Regions from separate parts of the Kocuria sp. CPCC 205261 genome, predicted to be linked through region 1. Evidence: riboswitches for the same ligand, from Rfam matches in the RefSeq annotation. Region 1 holds a riboswitch; each other region holds the start of a gene.
What was found. Region 1 has a riboswitch for S-adenosylmethionine ahead of RF646_RS09750 (bifunctional o-acetylhomoserine/o-acetylserine sulfhydrylase). Riboswitches for the same ligand answer to the same signal wherever they lie in the genome.

Region 1 (7,094 bases):
GCCGCGGCGCGCAACTGCACGCCGGAGACGTGATCGCGGTGGTCGGGGCGGAGCTGCCGCCCGTGCGCATCGTGACGGGCTGACGCCCTACGAGGTCGCGTCCACGGCGGCCTGGAGATACTCCTTGATGTGCGCGAGTTCCTCCGGGCACACCCCGTGACCGATGCCCCGGTACTGGATCTTGGTCAGCTCGGTGTGATCGTTGGCCCACTCGGCGGTGCCGTCTACGAGCACCGAGGTGATCACGGGGTCCTCCGGGTCCCGGCCCCAGAACATGCGCAGCGGCTCGGCGCGCAGACGTTCGTCTTGGAAGAACCCCGCCTGGGCGTCGTCGGGCGCCACGGGCACCACGAACCCGGACATCCCCACGACGGCGTCCACGAGCTCGGGGACGTGACGCGCCACGGTCGTGGCCATGGCCATGCCCTGGGAGAACCCCAGCAGGAAGACGTGCGTGTGCTGCTGGGACTCTTCGCGCAACCACTCGATCACGGCCTCGGCCGCGGCGACCACGGCGTCCGTGGTGAACGCGAGATCTGCGGCTAACGGGAACCATTGGAAACCCATACCCGCGCGCTGCGGTGCGCGCACGGACGCGTACGTGTAGCCCTGCGGTAGCGCGAAGCTCAGGGCCATGAGGTCTTCCTCGTACGAACCGTAGCCGTGGAACATGACCACCAAGGGTGTTCCGGCGCGGTCCTGCGGTTCGTTGTTCCAGATCACGTGGGGAGCTTGTTGCATGGTTCCATCCTGACATGCCCACCCGGCGCTGCCCGCGGGCCTGAGTCGTTCAGGCGGGTGTGTTAGAACCCTGGTATGGATAAGAGCACGCACTCCCGAGCCCCCTCCGACCCGAAGCACCCTTGGCACCGCATGGTCTCGATCGGCGATTCTTTCACGGAGGGCGTCGGCGATCCCGACGACGCCGTCCCCGGCGGTGTGCGCGGTTGGGCCGATCGCGTGGCCGAGGAGCTCGCGCGCCACACCGACGACTTCGCGTACGCCAACCTCGCGATCCGCGGTCGGCTCTTCCAGGGCATCGTGGACGAACAGCTGGAACCGGCCATCGAACTGCGCCCGGACCTCGTGACCATCAGCGCGGGCGGCAACGATATGCTGCGACCCGGTGCGGATCCGGACGACATCGCGGTGCGGCTCGACGCCGTGATCGAGAAACTCGCCGCCACGGGTGCCACGGTCACGATGTTCGACGGCCCGGACATCGGCAACACCCCCGTGCTGCGCGGCATCCGCGGGCGCGTGGCGATCTTCAACGAGAACGTGCGCGTGGTGGCCGCCCGGCACGACGCCGTGATGGTGGACCTCTGGGGACTGCAGCAACTGGGGGAACCTGCCATGTGGGCACCGGACCGGTTGCACTTCTCGCCCCTGGGCCACCAGCTCATCGCGTGCGAGGTCCTGGACTCCCTGGGGGTCGAGCACGACCTGGTTCCCGGTGAACTCGGGGACCGCCCCGCGCGCACGTGGCGCGAGGCGCGTCGAGAGGACCTCGTGTGGGCCGGGAAGTACCTGGTCCCGTGGGTCGGCCGCCGGATCCGGCGTCGCAGCTCGGGGGACAACATCACCGCCAAGCGCCCTTCGTTCGGGCGCACCACGATCCCCGGTGCGGGCGAGGGCATCCCTGTCGAGGACCGGGAGGCCTGAGCCGGCCCGGGGCCGGGTCACCCAGTCCCGCCAGTCAGGGCCGCGCCCACTGAAGCCGACCCGTTCCCACCGGGTCTCACCGCTGAAACCGACCCGTCAGGGCTCCCTGCTCAATCCCGCAGCACGGTCTCCCGCAGCAACATGCCCACCTGCGGAGTTTCGATCAGGAACCCGTCGTGCCCGCTCGGGGACGTGATCGTGTGCAGCTCCTGCTCCCCCGGTAGCGCAGCCACGAGTTCGGCGGATTCCGAGGGGAAGAACAACCGATCGGAGTCCACCGCGGCCACGAGCCACTCGCACCGCGTGCGGGCGAGGACGTCCCGTAGCTCGCCGCGGCCCCGAGCGACGTCGTGCGACATCAAGGTCTCGTTGACACTCAGGTACGAGTTCGCGTCGAAGCGGCCCGCGAGTTTGGACGCCTGGTGGTCCAGGTAGCTCTCCACCTGGTACCGACCGCGGTCCGCGACGTGGGTGGCCTCGGGGTCCTCACGGGGTTGGGGTTCGCGGCCGAAGCGCGTCTCCAGCTCGTGCGCGCTGCGATAGGTGATGTGCGCGATCCGCCGCGCGAGCCCCAGACCCGCCTCCGGGTACTCGCCCGCGTAGTAGTCGCCGCCCCGGAAGTTCGGGTCCTGGCGGATCGCGAGCGACTGTGCCTGTCCCCACGCGAGCTGCTCGGCACCCACGCGCGCGTTGGCCGCGATCACGGCGCACGCGGCCACCCGATCCGGGTGGGACACGGCCCACTCGAGGGCGCGAGCTCCGCCCATGGACCCGCCGATCACGAGCCGCCACCGGGAGACTCCGAGCGCCCGAGCGAGCAGGGCCTCCGCGGTCACCGAGTCCCGCACGGTCACGCGCGGGAAACGCGAGCCCCACGGGACGCCGTCCGGTGCGGGACTCGCGGGTCCCGTGCTGCCGTAGCACCCGCCCAGGATGTTGGCGCACACCACGAAGTAGCGGTCCGTGTCGATCGCGGCACCCGGGCCCACGAGTCCGTCCCACCAACCGTCCGCCGCGGCGGCCGCGCCCTCGGGAGCGCTCGCGGCGTCCTCGTGTCCCGCGCCACCGCGCGCCACGTGCGTGTCACCCGTGAGCGCGTGCTCGATCAGCACCGCGTTGGAACCGTCCGCCGCGAGCTCGCCCCACGTCTCGTACGCGAGGTGCACGTCCGGCAGCCGGAACCGGGACTCGAGCACGAGCTCGCCGAGTTCGGCCCGCCGTACGACGCCGTCGCGCCGCGTGCGCGGCCCGTTGCCCACGACCGTCATGGTCAGTTCCCCGTGTCCTCCGCCGACGACGCCGCGTCACCGGCAGCGTCGCCGCGCGCACCCACCGCGGCGAATCCGGACTCGAGGTCCGCGAGGATGTCGTCGATGCCCTCGACACCCACGGACAGCCGCACGAATCCCGGTTCCACGCCGGCCGCGAGCTGCTCCTCGTCCTTGAGCTGGGCGTGCGTCGTGGAGGCGGGGTGAATCACGAGCGAGCGCACGTCACCGATGTTCGCCACGTTGGAGTGCAGGCTCAGGGCGTCCACGAACGCGACACCGGCGTCCCGGCCGCCGTCGAGCACGAAACCGAGCACCGACCCGGCACCGTTGGGCGCGTACTTCAGGGCGCGGTCGTGCCAGCGCGAGGACTCGAGACCGGCGTAGGACACCGAGCGCACCTCGGGGCGGGCCTCGAGCCACTCGGCGACCTTCTGCGCGTTGGCCACGTGACGTTCCATGCGCAACGACAGCGTCTCGATGCCCTGCTCGATCAAGAACGCGTTGAACGGAGAGATCGAGGTCCCCAGATCACGCAGCAACTGCACGCGCGCTTTGAGGATGTACGAGAGGTTGACGCCGAAGGCCCCGTCCGCACCGAGATCGCGGGCGTAGACGAGCCCGTTGTACGTCTCGTCCGGTTGGTTGAAACCGGGGAAGCGCTCGGGGTCCCGCGAGTAGTCGAACGCTCCGGTGTCCACGATGAACCCGCCGATCGCCGTGCCGTGGCCGCCCAGGAACTTGGTGGCCGAGTGCAGCACGATGTCCGCGCCCCACTCGATGGGCCGCACCAAGTAGGGCGTGGCGATCGTGTTGTCCACGATGAGCGGGACACCCGCCTCGTGGGCGATCCCGGCGATCGTCTCGATGTCGAGCACGTCGTTGCGGGGGTTCGGGATGGATTCACCGAAGAACGCCACGGTGTTCTCGCGCACCGCGTCCCGCCACTGCGCGGGATTGTCCGGGTCCGAGACGAACGTGGTCTCCACGCCCATGCGCGGCAGCGTGTGCTTGAGCAGGTTGTACGACCCGCCGTACAGGGACGGGCTGGCCACCACGTGGGTTCCGGCGCCGCCCAGGTTGAGGATCGCGAGCGTGGCCGCGGCCTGTCCGGAGGAGACCATCAGGGCCCCCACGCCGCCCTCGAGGGACGCGACCCGGTTCTCCACGACCTCCGTGGTGGGGTTGGTCAGGCGCGAGTAGATGGGGCCCATCTCCTCGAGCGCGAACCGGGCCGCCGCCGTGCGGGCGTCCGGGAACACGAAGGACGTGGTCTGGTGGATCGGCAGGGCGCGCGACCCGGTCACAGGGTCGGGGTTCTGGCCCGCGTGGATCTGTCGGGTTTCGAACGACCAGCCCTGGGGATTGTCGGGGGTGGGAGCGGTGCTCATGGCCGTACTCCTTCTCGGAGGGATCAGGGGTCCGGTGGCGATCCGCACGGTGCCCGTGCTGTGACCGGGCACCAACGACCCGCGCTTGCCGCATGACGTCGGTCGACGCCACGGCCAGGTCCTCACCCAGGGCACCCCACCGCGGAAGGGAGGGTTGCCGGTCAGCTAGCTGGGGCTTCGCGCTGACTCTCGTGACCTATTACCTCATTGTCCGAACCCGGCGGGGCGGGAGTCAAGCCGGGGACGCTGCGAGCGGGCTCGGGGTCAGTGGCCGCTCGTTCCTGCTGTTCCATCTCCCGGGTGTGCAGTTCCCGGTCCTTCATCTCACGTGGATGGACGTAGAACAGACCCGTGAGCACCGCGATCACGAACACCGCGAGCATCACGAAGAACAACGGCCGCACGCCGGTCAGGTAGATGACGGGGATGGCCAGCACCGTGACCAACCCGCCCCCGAAGAACGGTTCGAACACCAGCTGCTTGTAACCGAACGCCTCGAACACCGGGTCTTGGCCTCCGGGCCCACCACGCGCATGAGGATCAGCCCGGTGGCGGTCACACCCATGGACTGGCGGAAGTCACCGATACCGCGCCCGAATTAGTAGCGACCGATGATGTGGGGTGCCAACCACAGGAAAATGGCCACGTTGAACGCGATGCCGACCACCGCCAGGATGGTGAACGCCGCCAGCCACGGCCGCGATGGACATGTGCAGGGAGAACGGTTCCACGGAGGACGGGCGGCTGGTCATGGTGCCGGCGGGGTAGTACTCGTCGCTGCGGAACAGGCCGTTCTCGCCCCACGGCCCGTCGAAGCGGCCCAGCACCTGCGGGCCCAGGAGCAGGAGGATCGCGCCGCCGATGATGGAGCTCGGCAGGAACAGGCTCTGGACCCAACCCACCTTGACGTGCACGAACTTCCCCAGGAGCAGGGCGACTCGGAGGATCAGGAGTGTGAAACCGACGGCATTTGCGGACACGGGAACCACCTCGTAGTGATCGGGATCGATATCGGTCTCAGGTCACATAGCGAGGGCCCGGTCGGAGACTCCCCGGCTGATGCTGCGGACTCCAGCCTCTGAGACGCGCGTCTCGTTGACCTGGACCAACACAGTCCCCGCCCGGATCAGCCGTCCCGATGTCAGGTCTCGGGAGGTGCGGAGAGCCGGCCCTGCCCACCGGACCGGGCGGCGCAGGTCACACACTCGCCGGGCTCGCGCTCGATTTGGTGGCCCGTGTGGCCGGTGCCACCATGGCGTCATGAACTTGGATCACGTTTCCTTCGCGGCTCAGCCCGACGGCCTCGAGGCCACCACCGAACGCATCGCGAACCGGTTGGGGATCGAACCGGTCAAGGGCGGTGTGCACCCCCGTTTCGGCACCCGGAACATGATCCTGCCGCTCACCGACCACCAGTACGTGGAGGTCGTCACGGTGCTCGAGCACCCCGCCGCGGAGAAGGCGCCGTTCGGTCAGGCCGTCCGTGCCCGTTCCGACGCCGGCGGCGGCTGGCTCGGCTGGGTCGTGGAGGTCCCCGACCTCGCGCCCTTCGAGGCCAAGCTGGGCCGCCCCTCCGTGCCCGGTGGCCGGTTGTTCCCCGACGGTCGGCAGCTCGAATGGCATCAGATCGGCGTGAAGGGTTTGATCTCCGACCCGCAGTTGCCGTTCATGGTGCACTTCGATTCCGAGGACGAGATGCACCCGTCCCAGGCGCGGATCACGGACGTCCGGTTGAGCGGGATGGAGATCGCCGGCTCCCCCGACCGCGTCACGGAGTGGCTCGGCGGTCCCGTGGAGGACGTCCTGGGCTCGCTGGACGTCACCTGGTGCGCCCCCAACGGCACCCCCGGGGTCATGGCCGTCTCGTTCGACACCCCGGACGGCACCGTCACCATTTGATCTGGTTCCCTTCGGTGCGGCCGACGACGCCGCTCCACCGGTCTCCGGCATCAGCCCGCGAGCAGTTGCGGGGCCAGGAAGCCCACGGTGTCCAGGAGGGCGTGGGCGATCAGCAGCGGCATGAGTCGACCGCCGCGGCGGTAGAGCCACACGAACACGAGTCCCATGACCAGGTTCCCGAGCGTGGGTCCGAACCCCTGGTACAGGTGATAGCTGGCCCGCACCACCGCGGAGGCCACCGCCACGAGCCACCACGACCATCCGAGGGATCGCAAGCGCTCGCACAGGAACGCCACCACGATCATCTCTTCCACGATCGAGTGGCGCAGCGCGGAGAGCACGAGCAAAGAAACCGCCCACCAGGTCTGCTCCATGGTGGATGTGGTGATCTGCGCGGTGATCTCCAGGGACCGGCCCACCTGATAGAGCACCAGGGTGCCGCCGCCCATCACCGCGAACAGGCCCATTCCCCACAGCGTGTCCCACACGGGTCTGCGCCCATCCACCCCGATCCTGCACAGCACGCCGGGGATCCCCCGCGCCACCCCGGCCATGAGGTACAGGGCCAGCAGCACGGGGACGAGCGCGAAGCCGATGCCCGTGAGCTGACGCAACGCGTCGATCAGGGGGACGCTGCTCAGGGGCCGGTTGAGCGTCGTCGTGGTGTCGGCCAGCGAGGACCGCATGAGCACCTCGGCCAGATCCAGCACGGCGTAGACCGCGGACGTCCCGAGGGACACGCCGAGCACCAGGACGATCTGAAGCCACGTGTCGGCGCGCGACATGCCGCGCTGCGAAGGGGTGGGAGTCTGCACGGGACCATTGTGGCCGCTCGCGAGCGGGACCACGTCTGCGCGTCCCCACCCGTCCC
Region 2 (7,094 bases), on a different contig from region 1:
GTGGATCTCGGTGATCAGGTGGGCCTCCAGGGCCTCCTGCGCGGAGAGGGTCCGACCGGCCAGCAGGATGTCCTTGGCGAGTGACTCACCGGCCAGTTCCCGCAGTCGCCACAGGGCCCCCGCGGCGGCGATGATGCCCAGGCCGGTCTCGGGTTGGCCCACCTTGACCCGCGGCGTGCCGATCCGGAAGTCCGCGGCCCACGCGAGTTCCGCGCCCCCGCCCAGCGCGTAGCCGTCTAGGGCCGCGATCACGGGCATGGGTAGCTTGGCGATCCGGTCGAACAGCTGCGAGTTCACGCCGCGCAGGGCGTCCTCACGACGCCGCTCGCGCAGTTGCGCGATGTCCGCACCGGAGGCGAAGATCCCCTTCCCGTTCACGTGCGTGCCGCTCAGGATCATGATCCGGGGATCGCGTTCCAGACGGGCGCACACAGCGTGCAACTCGTCCACCATGACCTCGTCGATGGCGTTGCGCACCGCGGGGTGGTCCAGCGCCACGTGCAGGCGGTCCGGGGTCTCGGTGATGCGCAGGGCCGTGAACTGCGCAGCCCACTCGGGGGTGTCGTGCTGCGTCATGGCCGGATCACACCCGCTCCACGAGCAGTGCTGCACCCTGGCCCACGCCGATGCACATGGTGGCCAGGCCCTTGGCGGTCTGCTCCCGTTCCATCCGGCCCAGCAGGGTGATGACGATGCGCGAGCCCGAGGAACCCAGGGGGTGGCCCAGGGCGATCGCCCCGCCGTCCCGGTTCACGATCTCCGGGTCCAGGCCGAGCCGGCGGATCGATGCGAGCGACTGGGTCGCGAACGCTTCGTTGATCTCCACGGAGCCCAGATCGCCCGCGTTCCAACCGGCGCGCTCCAGGACCTTCTCGGATGCGGGCACCGGGCCCAGGCCCATGATCTCGGGGGCGAGACCGGCGGAAGCGCCGTCCACGACGCGGCCTCGGGCGTTGAGCCCGTACTTGGTCACGGCCCGTTCGCTGGCCACGATCACGGCGGACGCGCCGTCGTTGAGCGAGGACGAGTTACCGGCCGTGACCACGGACCCGCCCTTGACCACGGGGCGCAGCTTGGCGAGCACCTCCGGGGTGGAGCCCTCGCGGGGGCCCTCGTCCGTGTCCACGACCGTGACCGCACCCTTGCGGCCGTGGACCTCCACGGGCACGATCTCGGCGTCGAAATGACCGGCGCGGATCGCGGCCAGGGCCTTCTCGTGCGACTGCGCGGCGAAGGCGTCCGCGTCCTCGCGGGAGATTCCGTCCACCCGGGCGACCTCCTCGGCCGTCTCGGGCATCGAGTAGGTGGCCTTGCCGTCCCGCGAGAGTGGGCCCTCCACGAACGCGGGGTTCACGAACCGCCACCCGATCGAGGTGTCGAAGACCTCCCCGGGCTTGGCGAACGCCGTACGGGGCTTCTCCATGACCCACGGCGCGCGGGACATGGATTCCACGCCACCGGCCACCACGATGTCTGCGGCCCCGGACTTGATCATCTGGGACGCGATCGTGATCGCGGACATCCCCGACGCGCACAGCCGGTTGACCGTAATCCCGGGGACCGTGTCCGGGTACCCGTTGAGCAGCCACGCCATCCGGGCCACGTTGCGGTTCTCCTCACCGGCGCCGTTGGCGTTGCCCAGGATCACCTCGTCCACGAGCGCGGGATCGATGCCGGCGTCCTCCACGACGGAACGGATGCACAGTGCGGCTATGTCGTCCGGGCGCACCGAGGACAGGGCACCGCCGTAACGACCCACGGGGGTTCGCGCCCCTCCGACGAGGAAGGCTTGGGGCATCGAGGACATGGCAACTCCTAAGTGGGGCAATAACTGACCGAGCGTTCACTGCAAAGGTTCCCCGATCATGTGAGCCACGTCAATCGATGACGGTCACGCGGGTAAGAGCGCGACGGGCCCGGCAACCGTATGGCTGCCGGGCCCGCCGTGCGCCGTCGTGACCTCCGATGAATCAGAGGCCGGGACGGTTGGTTCGTGTGTCGGGGATCAGTGGCGGCGGATGCGCGCCGGAGCGGTGGTCTCGGGCTCGCCGGCCACCGGGGGAACGATCTCGTCCGGGTGCGCCCGGACGTACTCCTGGTGCACCTCCGCGACGTGCAGGTCCTTGCCCTGGTCCGACTTCTTGACGAAGGAGACCGCGATGAAGGACACGAGCGAGATCAGGGAGATGTACAGGCCGATGGTCCACGCGGCGCCGGTGCGGTTGAGCAGCAGCTGGGCGATCATGGGGGCGAACGCGCCACCGATGATCGACCCCAGGGCGTAACCGATCGAGACACCGGAGTAGCGGACGCGGGCCGGGAACATCTCGGCGTACATGGCGGACTGCGGACCGTAGGACGGACCCAGACCGATCGTCAGGATGAAGATCGCGGCCGCGAACAGGGGCAGGGACGCCGTGTTGAGCATCCACCACATGGGGATGGCCCACAGGATGATGATGCCGTAGCCGATCTGGAACGTGAGCTTGCGCCCGATCTTGTCCGAGATCCACCCGCCGAACATCGTGAAGATGAGCCACCCGACGCCGCCCACGAGCGTGGCGATCAGCGTCTCGGGGCGGGACATCCCCAGGGCCTTGGTGCCGTAGGACGCGAAGAACGCGATGACCAGGTAGCCTGCGGCGTTGTTCGCGGCGAAGATCAGCGCGGCCAGGATGACCTGCGGGGAGTTGGTCCGGAACAGCTGGCCCAGGGGAGCGGAGGACTCCTTGGCGCGCTGGCGCATCTCCAGGAACACGGGGGACTCGTCCACGGAGCGGCGGATCAGCCAGCCCACGAAGATCAGCACGATGGAGAACAGGAACGGAACGCGCCAGCCCCAGGCCTCGAACTGCTCGGGGGTCAGGATGGTGCTCAGACCGAACATGAACAGGGTGGCCATCAGTACGCCCAGGGGCACACCGATCTGGGGGTAGGCGCCGAAGAAGCCGCGCTTGTTCGCGGGCGCGTGCTCCACGGACATCAGGGCCGCACCACCCCACTCACCACCGGCGGAGAAGCCCTGCAGGATACGCAGGACCAGCAGGATGATGGGGGCCGCGATACCGATCTGCTCGTACGTGGGCAGCAGGCCGATCAGCGTGGTGGCCGCGCCCATCCCGAAGAGGGTCATGACCAGGGTGATCTTGCGCCCGTACTTGTCACCGATGTGACCGGCCACGATCGCACCCAGGGGACGGAAGAGGAAGCTGATGCCCAGGGACGCCCAGGCGACGATCTGTCCCAGCGTGGCGTTCTGCTCGCCCGCCGGGTTGAAGAAGTGGGTGGCCAGGATGAAGGCGGCCGCCTGCGCATAGATGAAGAAGTCGTACCACTCGATGGTGGTGCCCACGAGGGTGCCCGCAAGGACCTTGCGTTCTTCTCGGGTCATGGTGTGCGCCGGCTGAGCGGGCGCTGAGGTGGTGGATGCCATGTGGGTCTCCAGGATCGGCGGACGCGGGGTCCGTGGGGTGCCAGTGGCGGAGTGGATCAGGGGAATAACCGACCGATTGGTCTCGAAATAAGTGTACGAAATAATGTGAAGTGCGCCACACGTTTCGTGTATTAAATCGTATATTTTTCCCGGGCCGTTCACCCGGGCGGGCAGCATGTCGGCCGTTGTGACGCGTTCATGACACGGCAACGCCCCCTCCCGCCGTGCCGCACCGTGGAAGGTGCGGGCGCAGCGGAAGGGGGCGGGCGGCGTCGTCGTCCGGGAAGATCGGGGAACCGGAACGGTCAGCGACGCGGTGAGACTAAAAGCTGCAGGACCAGCCGCGCGGCCTGATTAGAACAGGCGCTCGGACGCGATCCGCGCACCCTCCACGAGGGACTCGAGCTTGGCCAGCGCGATCTGCGGGTGCAACCGCCCGCCCAGACCGCAGTCCGTGGAGGCGATCACGTTCTCCTTGCCCACCACGGACGCGTACTGCTCGATCCGGTCCGCCACGAGCTCGGGGTGCTCCACCACGTTGGTCGAGTGAGAGACGAAACCGGGGTAGACCACCTTGCCCTCGGGCAGCTGGTGGTCCTTCCAGACCTTCCACTCGTGGCCGTGGCGCGGGCTGGACGCCTCGAAGCTGTAGCCCTGCGCGCGGATGGTGAGCATGAGGTCCACGAGGTACTTGAACTCGAGGTCCGTGGTGTGCGGGCCGTGCCACGAACCCCAGCACAGGTGGAAGCGGATCTGCTCCTCGGGGAGGTCGCGCAGTGCGTAGTTCAGCGCGTCCACGCGGAGCTGGGTGAAGGCCAGGTAGTCCTCCACGGTGGGCTCGGGGTTGATCTGGTCCCAGGACTCGGCGATCGAGGGGTCGTCGATCTGCACGGTCAACCCGGCGTCCGTGATGGCCTTGTACTCCTCGCGCATCGCGTCCGCGCACGCGTAGACCAGTTCCTCGTCGCTCGCGTAGTACTCGTTCTTCACGCGCGCGCACGAGCCGGGGGACAGCGCTGCCACGAACCCCTGCGTGGCCCCGGTCTCGGCCATGGCCTCCTTAATCCGGCGGATGTCACCGGCCACGGCTTCCTGACCCGTGTAGGTCAGCGGGCCCGTGATCTTCGGCTGGGACACGCTTGCGCGGTGGGCCAGGACCCCGGCCGTGGGATCCTCGTAGGCCTCCCGGAACTTGGAGCGGTCGCGGCGGTCCGGGAAGCTCGTGAGCACGATGTTGCCTGGCGACGAGCGCAGCGTCTCCGCCGTCTGCCAGCGGTCCTCGTCCGTGGGGGTCAGCCCGCCCAGGCGGTGGAACGAGTAGTTCCACCAGGCCCCGTAATCCACGGCGCCGGACGTGGTGTGGCCGTACTCGCCGTCATTGACGATGTCCAGGCCGATCTCCCGCTGCTTGCGCACGACGTCGATCACCCCGGCGTCCAGCGCCTCACCCAACTGCGCCAGGTCGATCTCCCCGGCCTGGAAGCGGTTGTTGGCCTCGAGCAACTGCGGCGTGCGGGGGAGGGACCCCACGTGGGTGGTCTGGATGCGATCGGTGTTCAAGGGCATGGCTGTGCTGATCCTTTCCATCGGTTCTGGCGTTAGCACCGGTGTCACCCCGGTTGCTGCGGCTTCCACGAGCCAGATCTCTCGGCCGCTCTGGATGGGTACTGCTCCATCCAACAGCATCGCGAGGCGCGGAGGCCATTCGTGGCGCGCGGGGTCGTGGCGTGTCGGACGACGACGCCGCTCCCCGGGTTCCTCCTGCCCGGCCCCTCGGGCTCGGGTCACCGGGGCTTCCGTGACCGGGCGGCCCCCGGTGCGGGCCGTGACTCGTAGCTGGTCCGGGGTGGTCCGTTCCGGATCGTGACCCGGCGGCCCCCCGGGGGCGTAGCGTGACGCGGTAGGAGAACCGTCCACGCGCAAAGAGGCTGTCATGGAGCAATCGCTCGAGGGGAAGAAGGCCCTGGTCACCGGTGGGGCCAGCGGGATCGGCCGCGCCGCCGTGCAGGCGTTCGCGGACCGCGGCGCCCACGTGGTCGTCGCGGATATCAATGAAGAAGCCGCTCAGACGACGGCCTCCGAGGTGGGCGGGGAAGCCTGGGTCGTGGACCTCTCGGACACCGCCGCGCTCGCCGAACTGGGCCTGGACGTGGACATCCTGGTCAACAACGCGGGGATCCAAAAGGTGGCCCCCGTGCAGGACTTCGACCCCGCGGACTTCCACCGCATCCTCACGCTCATGCTCGAGGCTCCGTTCCTGCTGATCCGTGCCGCACTGCCGCACATGTACGAGCGCGGATGGGGCCGAATCATCAACGTCTCCTCCATCCACGGTCTGCGCGCGTCCGCGTACAAATCCGCGTACGTCACGGCCAAGCACGGGCTCGAAGGGCTGTCCAAGACCGTGGCCCTGGAGGGCGCTGAGCACGGTGTGACCAGCAACTGCGTCAACCCCAGCTACGTGCACACCCCGCTCGTGGACAAGCAGATCAAGGACCAGGCCGCGACCCACAGGATCCCCGAGGACCAGGTGATCGAGAAGATCATGCTCACCGAGTCCGCGATCAAGCGCCTCGTGGAACCCGAGGAGGTTGGCGAGCTCATCGCGTTCCTGGCCGGCCCGTCCGCGGGCATGGTCACGGGTGCGTCCTACACGATGGACGGTGGCTGGACGGCGTCCTGAGCGCGGGGCGACGTCGCCGCGTCCACCCTCGCTGCCGTTCGGTGTCGAGGCAATGGCCCGCGTTCCACGGCCCCTCTCCGGCCAAGGGCCCGAACATCTGCGTCCCGGAAAAACACCCGCAGTCGCACAACGCGTGCGGTATCGGGGCACAGATGTTCCGGGGTGCGAGGACGCGGGGTCTGACGGTACGGGACGACGCCGCTGCGTCCGGTTCACACGGTCGTGGCCCCCGCGCGCAGCGCCGTGGAGAGCCTGTGGGCCTGGTCCAGCAAAGCCGCCCCGAGGCGGGGTCTGCGTTCCGCGGTGAACCGGGGTTCGATCCCCGTCAGGGAGAGCGCGTAGCGGGGTTGGCCGGTCGCGTCGAACACCGCGGCCGCCATGCCCCACGAGCCCTCCACAATACGTCCGGGGTTCAGGGACCAGCCGTCCTCCCTGACCTGGGCGACGAGGCGGCGGACGTGAGCGTCGTCGTGCTGTGGACCGAGGCGCGTCCGCTCCTCCCGGGTGTCCGCGAGGGCGGTCTCCAATTGGTCCGGGGGTAGGTGACCGAGGATCGCGAGTCCCGCGGAGGCCACGCCCAGGGGCAACCGCAGGCCCTCGTAGAGCACGTGTGAGCGCACCGGGAACGCCCCCTCCACCCGGGCCAGGCAGATGACCTCGTTGCCGCGGCGAGCGGAGAAGAACGCGGACTCGCCCGTGGCCTCGGCGAGCCGCTGCAGACACGGGGTCGCGAGGTCCTGGGCGGGATAACGTTGGGCGGCCACCGTGCCCAGGATGTGCAGTTCGGGACCCAGGGCCCAGTTGCCGTCCTCCGTGCGGTCCACGAGCCCCTCGGCGGCGAGCGCTGCGAGCAATCGGTGCGCGGTGGGCCGGGTCAGCCCCGTGCGGTGGGCGATGGCCGCGGTGGATCCGGCTGACTCCCCGGATGCCACGGCCTGCAGGATCGCGGCGATCCGGGAGACCACCTGCGTGCCCTGG
Region 3 (7,094 bases), on a different contig from region 1:
CGGCCGTGAGATCGGCTTCGTCCTCGAGCCCCACGCTCACGCGCAGGGTCCGTTCGGTGATCCCGCTCGCGCGGAACTGCTCGGGCGTGAGGCGGCAGTGGGTCATGCTCGCGGGGTGCGCCACGAGGGTGCGGACGTCACCGATGTTGGCCGCGAGTTTGATCAGACGCAGCGAGTTCACGGCATGCTCGACCTGTTCCGGGGTTCCCTTGAGGTCGATCGAGAACACGCCGCCCACCCCGCGGTAGCCTCCGGTCTCCCGCAGCTGTTGCTGTCGCGGATCCCCGAAGCGGGGGTGGTGGACACGCTCCACCGCGGGATGCTCGGCCAGGGTGAGGGCGAGTCGCTCCGCCGTGGCGGACTGGCGTTCCACGCGCACACCCAGGGTCGTGATGCCCTGCAGGATCTCGTGGGCCGTGGTCGCGCCCATGCACGGGCCCAGGTCGTTGAGGTACTTGCACCGGGCCACACCCAGCAGCGCACGCCGGGCACCGAAGACCTCCACGGGGGAACGGTCCCCCCAACGGTGGTGCTTGCGGGTCAGCCACGGCCACCGTTCGGGGTCCTCGGTGGGGTCGAAGGACCCGGTGTCCACGAGCACACCGCCCAGGGGCCCGCCGTGTCCCGAGAGGTACTTGGTGGCCGAGTGCACCACGAGGTCCGCACCGTGGCGCCCGGGAGTGTAGAGGTGCGGCGTGGCCACGGTGTTGTCCACGATCACGACCACACCGTTGCGGTGCGCGATCTCCGCGATCGCCTCGAGTTCAGGCAGTTCCGTGAGCGGATTGGCCACGGATTCGAGGAAGAACACGCGCGTGCCGGGGCGCAGGGCATCCTCCCACTGCTGCGGTTCGCGGGGATCCGCGAACGTGACCTCCAGGCCCGTGTCCGCGAGGGTGTCCGTGAGCAGGTCCACCGTCCCGCCGTAGATCCGCGAGGAGACGACGACGTGCGCGTCCTTCGCGGGCCCGGTCAGCGTGAGCAAAGCGAGGCTCACCGCGGCTTGTCCCGACGACGTCGCGACCGCGCATTCCCCTCCCTCCAGCCGCGCGACCTCGGCCTCGAGCGCCGCGACGTTCGGATTACCCGTGCGGGCGTAGGTGAAACCGCTCGCGCGCTGGGCGAAGACCTCGCGGGCGTCGGCCAGGGTCTCGAACGCGTACGCGGCACTGTGGTGGATGGGCCGGACGATGGGCGTGCCCAGCGGAGCGGGGGTGGCTGCGGTCATGGTCTTCTTCCTTCCTCGGTCCACCCGGTGGCCGCGCGGCGGCGGCCACCGGGTGGACGTTTCCTACGGGTGAATCAGCGCTGCGCCGGAGTATCCGCGGCAGGGGTCGACGACGCGGCGACAGTGACGCTCCCGGACACGGTCGTCGCGTCGTTCGGGTCCACGTTCGCCGGTGCACCTGCGGGCGCGCCGGCCGTCCGAGCGGCGTCGTCGGCGGAGAGTTCCGCGCGCACGGTGACCGTCGCGGCGACCAGCCGGTCCAGTGCGGCCTCGGTCTCGGGCCAGCCGCGGGTCTTCAACCCGCAGTCGGGGTTAACCCACACGCGCTCGGCGCCGATCTCGTGCGCCGCGTGGCGGATGCGCCCCGCGAGCTCCTCGAACGTGGGGACCCGGGGCGAGTGGATGTCCCACACGCCGGGACCCACGTCCCGAGGGAAGTCGGATGCCGCGAGCCCGGTCACGATGCCCGAACCGGAGCGGGACGCCTCGAGCGTGGTGACGTCCGCGTCCAGGGCGTCGATCGCGTCCAGGACGGTCTCGAACTCCGAATAGCACAGGTGGGTGTGGATCTGGGTGTCCGTGGCCGCCCCGCCCGTGGCCAGGCGGAACGCCCCCACGGACCACTCGAGGTACGCCGGGCGCTCGGCCGCCCGCAGCGGCAGCAGCTCGCGCAGCGCGGGCTCGTCCACCTGGATCACGGGCGTTCCCGCGCGCTCGAGATCCGCGATCTCGTCCCGCAGGGCGAGTGCGACCTGGTCGGCGACCTCGGCGGCCGGAGCGTCGTCGCGCACGAAGGACCACGCGAGGATCGTGACCGGCCCGGTCAACATGCCCTTGACGGGGCGCTCGGTCAGGGACGCCGCGTACGAGGTCCAGTCCACCGTGATCGGCGCGGGGCGCGAGACGTCCCCGAACAGGATCGACGGGCGCGTGCAGCGCGATCCATAGGACTGCACCCAGCCGTGCTGCGTGGTCACGAAACCGTCCAGGCCCTCCGCGAAGTACTGCACCATGTCGTTGCGCTCGGGTTCGCCGTGCACTAGGACGTCGAGCCCCAGTTCCTCCTGGACGCGCACCGTGTGGGCGATCTCCGCGCGGATCGCGTCCGTGTACTCGGCCTCCGTGATCCGCCCCGCGCGGTGGTCCGCCCGGGTCTTGCGGATCTGCGGCGTCTGCGGGAAGGATCCGATGGTCGTGGTGGGCAGCACGGGCAAGCGCAGACGTTCGCGCTGGGCAGCGCGGCGCTGTTCGGCGTCCGCGCGCTGGCGGTCCGCGTCCTGCACCGCGGCGGTGCGCTCGCGGATCTCGGCCTTGTGAGTTGCCGGGTGCTCGGCGCGGGCCGCGCGGATCGTGGCGTCCTCGTCCAGGGTGTCCCGGATGGCATCCCAGCCGTGCTCGACGCCGCGCGCGAGCCCGACCACCTCGGTCACCTTCTGGTCCGCGAACGCGACCCAGCTGGTGACGTCCGGATCCAGTGCGGTCTCGCGGGCGACGTCGTGCGGGACGTGCAGCAGCGGCGTCGCGGTGCCCACGGCCACCGGCCCGCGGGCCGCGGCGCGCAGCCGGTCCAGGGTCTCGACGGCGCGCGCGAGGTCGGTGCGCCACACGGTGCGTCCGCCCACGACGCCGCCCACGACGGGGCGTTCGCCCCATGCCTCGAGTGCCTTCTTGCCGGGGACGTCCCCGCGGTCGAGGTCGATGGCCAGGGCGTCGACGTTCGTGTGGGCCAGGGCGAGCTGGGCGTCCTCGCCGGCATCGCCGTAGCCCACGGTCACGAGGATCGCGGGGCGCTGTTGCTCGTTCGAAAGTTGGGTGTAGGCGCTCTCGAGGGCGGCCACGAGTTCGGTGCGTTCCACGCTCCACCCGTCCGCGGCGAGGGCCGGCTCGTCGAGTTGCACCCATTCGACGCCGGCCTCAGCCAGGGCTCGCAGGATCGCGGCGTATTCGGCCACGACGTCGTCGAGGCGCTGCAGGGGGTGACTTGCGACGGCATCGGTGGTCTCGGGGCGTGAGAGCAAGAGCAGGCTCACGGGGCCCACGAGGACCGGGCGGGTGGTGATCCCGGTGGTCCCGAGGGTGGTCCGGTAGCGGGACACGAGGCTCTCGGGGTTCGCACGCAACGGGGTGTCCGGGCCGATCTCGGGTACGTAGTAGTGGTAGTTGGTGTCGAACCACTTGGTCATCTCGAGCGGCTCCAACCGATCGGTGCCGCGGGACAACGCCGTGATCAGCTCGATCCCGCGGGGCGTGTCCGGGGCGGCGGGCTCGTAGCCGTCCGCGATGAACCGCGCGGGAACCGCGCCTAGCGCCAGGGACGTGTCCAGGACGTGGTCCACCGCGAACCCCTCGGACGGCACCGCGTGATCCGTGGTGAGGCCGAGTTCGGACAATCGCGTGGCGGTGCGCTCACGCAACCGGGCGAGGGTGTCCAGCACGGTGGTGGCGGGGTGCTGTTGCGGGTCCTTCCAATAGGACTCGAGTGCGCGCTTGAGCTCGCGGTCGGGGCCGATGCGGGGGTAGCCCAGGATCGTGGCGGCGGGGAACGGGACGGGCTGGGTGCTCATGGGAACTCCTCGGAGCTGGTGTGGGGTATGGCGGTTAGGGGGTGTGATGAGCCGCGGCAACGGGTGTGCTCCGGCGCGGCGGGGTAAGGGGAACGTCAGCGTGGGTGGTGCCGCTACGAACGGTTTTCGGCCTGCCCGGATGTGGCGGTCGAAGCCAACACGATCGGTTCACGGGTCGGTCGGGGCTGGTGCGGAGGTCAGGCCGCGGGGCTGCGGCCTCGGTATTCGCGTGCGGCATCCCGGACCCGCAGGTGCTCCAGGATGGTCAGCGCCGCCTCGGGGCGGTTGAACGTGTACAGGTGGAAACCGGCGCAGCCCAGATCCATGAGGTCGTCGATCAGGGACAGGGTGGCCGCGACCCCTCGGTGGCGCAGTTCCTCGGGAGTGTCGGCGCGCAGGAACCGGGTGAGGCGTTCCGGGACCCGGACCCCGGTGATCTCGGTCATGCGCTGCAACCTTTGAGGGTTGCTCAGCGGCATGAGCCCGGCGACCACGGGGATGTGGATGCCCTCCGAGCGCGCGCGTTCCAGGAACGTGGCGTAGTCCTCGGGTTCGTAGAGCACCTGCGTGATCGCGTAGTCCGCGCCGGCCTCCTGCTTGTCCCACAGGGACGCGAGATCCGCCTCGAAGTCGCGGCCTCGTGCGGGGGACGGGTAGCACGCCACCGACACGGACAGCGGTCGCTGACCCGGGCGGAACCCGGTGCCGAAGCGACGTCGTTCGACGTCCCGGATCAGCTCCACCAGTTGGGAGGCCCGGCCCAGGCCACCCGCTGGGGTCCGCCATTCCCCGGTACCCAGGGGCGGGTCGCCGCGCAGCGCGAGGAGGTCGCGAACGCCGTCGTCCAGCAACTGGTCCACGGCGCGCTCAAGACCCGCGCGGTCCGTGCCACCGCACGTGAAGTGCGCCATGACCGGGGTCTTGGTCGTGCGGCGCAGGTGGCGCAGCGCCTCGCGGGAGACGCCGTGATGGCCGGCGTGACCGTGGGTGACCGAGAAGAAATCCGGCCCGGCCTGGGCCATGGCGTCGATGTTGCGCCACACAGTGTCCGGGTCCGCGGTGGGCCGCGGCGGGAACACTTCGAACGAGACAAGCGTGGAGCGGCGCGGGCGCCGGACCAGCCAGGACGTCCTCGTGGGCGGGCCAGTCACGGGCGCGGGTTCTGACGCTGCGAGGGGTGCGGGCATATAAAAAATCCTCCGGCGTTAGGACGCCGGAGGATGAGCTCCGAGCGCCGTACTTGCCGACCACGCGGTTGCGCGGCGGCCGGATCCTCATCTGGGGCACCCCACTACAGCTGGAGGGTTGCCGCCCGGTTAGCCAGAGCTTCGCACCGGGACTCATGATCCTTTGTTACGAGCGAGCGTAGCACAGCCTCGTGACGAGGCCCACGAACGATGACGGAACCGCCGGCCTCCCGCCGCGCTCGTCTTCCCAAGCGGGCTGAATGGACCGCACGGGGGCACCTGGGCCCTGCCGTGGTCATCCTGCCCCACGACGTGCAGGACATGAAGATGCCCGAGTTGGGACCCGAGAACTGGGTCTCGCGCTCGATAGCCGCGGCGCCGGCCGCGGGCGGGTCCGCGTCCTCGCAGGCACCCGCTCCGACGACGACGCCGTCCCCCTTGCGCAGCGCGACCGCCAACCCCGGTCGTCACGAACCCTGAGTTCGGGCCGCCGTGCATCCGGCGGCTCGCCGGTGCACCCGCGTGACCAAAGCGCGGCGAAAAACAGGGACGCCCACCCGGTCAACCGACCGGGTGGGCGCGCCTTGGCGTGTCATCAGCAACTCAGCATGGGTGCCAGACCTTTCCTCCCGGTTCGTAGCACCGGGGGCCGGTGTAACCGGGATAACCGCCATCACTCTCGGGAGCCGGGGGCACGTGGGGTGCCGCCGGCAGCTGCGGGGCAGCAGGTACCCGGGGCGCGGCCGGTAGCTGAGGTGCCGCGGGCTGCGCGGGGGCGGGGTTGTAGTTGTAGTTCGGTTGCGGAGCGGGATTGGGTTGGGGTGCCGGATCGCCCACGGCGACCTCGTCCTCCACGACCGCGGGAGGCGCCTCGAGCGTCGGCGTGGGAGTGGGCGTGGAGGACGAGGTGGGACTCGGCGTCGCGCTCGGGCTCGCGGTGCTCGGAGTTGTGGTGCCGGGGGATGCGGATTCCCCCGGCGGCGCGCAGTCCTGCTTCGGGTCGAAGAAACCGACCTGCATGGCCTGGGCGACGTTGTACGCGCTGTCCATCTCTCGCCGGTACGTGCTGTTGGCGCCCACGGTCATGGGCGTTGCCAGGCCCGCCTTGACGAGTGCCTGGTTGACGTTCAACCCGTCGTCGTCGCGGGTCACTCGGGCGAGGGTGCGGCCGTAGCGGTCCGTGCGTTCCACGTCGTAGTCCAGGTGGATCGTGGATCCCTTGGGCAGTAGGTCCTCAAGCTTGGCCGTGGCCTCGTCCGCGAGGCACTCGCCGGGCTGACCGTCCCGCGCGACCTCCGGGGTATTGATGTTCAGCAGCCGCACCCGCGTGGACTTCCCCGCGATCGTGGCGTCCAGGGTGTCCCCGTCCACCACGCGTTCCACTGTGGCCACCGAGTCGTCCGGGGTGGTGCGCAGTGCGGCATGGTGTAGACAAGACGCATGGCCACCATCGATGAGCTTCCCGGTGAGATTGTCGCGGACCTGCGCGTGAGCGATGCCCGTCCCCTGAGCGGCGGGGACACCGCCCGCGCCTACTGGCTCGAGACCCCGGACGGGCCCCTGTTCGCCAAGACCATGCCGGGTGCCCCGGCGGGTGTGTTGGCGTTGGAGGCGGCGGGACTCGAGGCGCTGCGCGCCGTCGCCCCCGCCGAGGTGCGGGTGCCCAGGGTGCATCACGTGGGCGATGAGGCCCTGGTGCTCGAGTGGATCGACGAGGGTCCCGGACGGCAGGACCGTGCCACGGAACGCAGCATGGGTGCTGGTCTCGCGGCCATCCACCGCGCGCGAGCCCCGCACGTCGGGTGGCTCTCGGCGGAGCTGCCGGAACGCATCGGCTCGTTCCCGGTGGATCTCACGCCCACGGACGACTGGGCCGACTTCCTGTTACACCGCCGCATCGAGCCGTTGCTGCGCGCGGCGATCGACGCGGGACACCTGGACCCCGCGGCGTCGGACCTGCTGGCGCGCTTGGCGCCGCGAGCGGACGAACTCGCGGGCCCTCCCGAACCCCCGAGCCTGCTGCACGGTGACCTGTGGGCAGGCAACCGCGTGGTGGATCGCAACGGGACGAACTGGCTCATCGATCCGTCCTCGTTCTACGGACACCGCGAGTAC

Region 2: another riboswitch for S-adenosylmethionine. It lies ahead of RF646_RS10475 (cobalamin-independent methionine synthase II family protein); the one in region 1 lies ahead of RF646_RS09750 (bifunctional o-acetylhomoserine/o-acetylserine sulfhydrylase).
Region 3: another riboswitch for S-adenosylmethionine. It lies ahead of RF646_RS08870 (methylenetetrahydrofolate reductase); the one in region 1 lies ahead of RF646_RS09750 (bifunctional o-acetylhomoserine/o-acetylserine sulfhydrylase).

Annotation. Positions count from the first base shown of each region.
Region 1 covers NZ_JAVKPU010000009.1:28,846-35,939, reverse strand. Annotated here, with positions in the region: gene RF646_RS09770 (RNA-binding S4 domain-containing protein) at 1-83, shown strand, start outside; gene RF646_RS09765 (alpha/beta fold hydrolase) at 88-741, opposite strand; gene RF646_RS09760 (SGNH/GDSL hydrolase family protein) at 817-1,665, shown strand; gene RF646_RS09755 (homoserine O-acetyltransferase) at 1,776-2,933, opposite strand; gene RF646_RS09750 (bifunctional o-acetylhomoserine/o-acetylserine sulfhydrylase) at 2,936-4,324, opposite strand; SAM riboswitch class IV at 4,401-4,521, opposite strand; gene RF646_RS09745 (hypothetical protein) at 4,486-4,827, opposite strand; gene RF646_RS09740 (hypothetical protein) at 4,903-5,304, opposite strand; gene RF646_RS09735 (VOC family protein) at 5,585-6,223, shown strand; gene RF646_RS09730 (CPBP family intramembrane glutamic endopeptidase) at 6,274-7,038, opposite strand.
Region 2 covers NZ_JAVKPU010000010.1:19,891-26,984, forward strand. Annotated here, with positions in the region: gene RF646_RS10460 (enoyl-CoA hydratase/isomerase family protein) at 1-576, opposite strand, end outside; gene RF646_RS10465 (thiolase family protein) at 584-1,807, opposite strand; gene RF646_RS10470 (MFS transporter) at 2,006-3,433, opposite strand; gene RF646_RS10475 (cobalamin-independent methionine synthase II family protein) at 3,788-4,999, opposite strand; SAM riboswitch class I at 5,014-5,100, opposite strand; gene RF646_RS10480 (3-hydroxybutyrate dehydrogenase) at 5,367-6,116, shown strand; gene RF646_RS10485 (IclR family transcriptional regulator) at 6,329-7,094, opposite strand, start outside.
Region 3 covers NZ_JAVKPU010000008.1:3,216-10,309, forward strand. Annotated here, with positions in the region: gene RF646_RS08860 (aminotransferase class I/II-fold pyridoxal phosphate-dependent enzyme) at 1-1,228, opposite strand, end outside; gene metE (5-methyltetrahydropteroyltriglutamate--homocysteine S-methyltransferase) at 1,303-3,792, opposite strand; gene RF646_RS08870 (methylenetetrahydrofolate reductase) at 3,990-4,979, opposite strand; SAM riboswitch class IV at 5,024-5,140, opposite strand; gene RF646_RS08875 (hypothetical protein) at 5,190-5,459, shown strand; gene RF646_RS08880 (thermonuclease family protein) at 5,583-6,371, opposite strand; gene RF646_RS08885 (fructosamine kinase family protein) at 6,420-7,094, shown strand, end outside.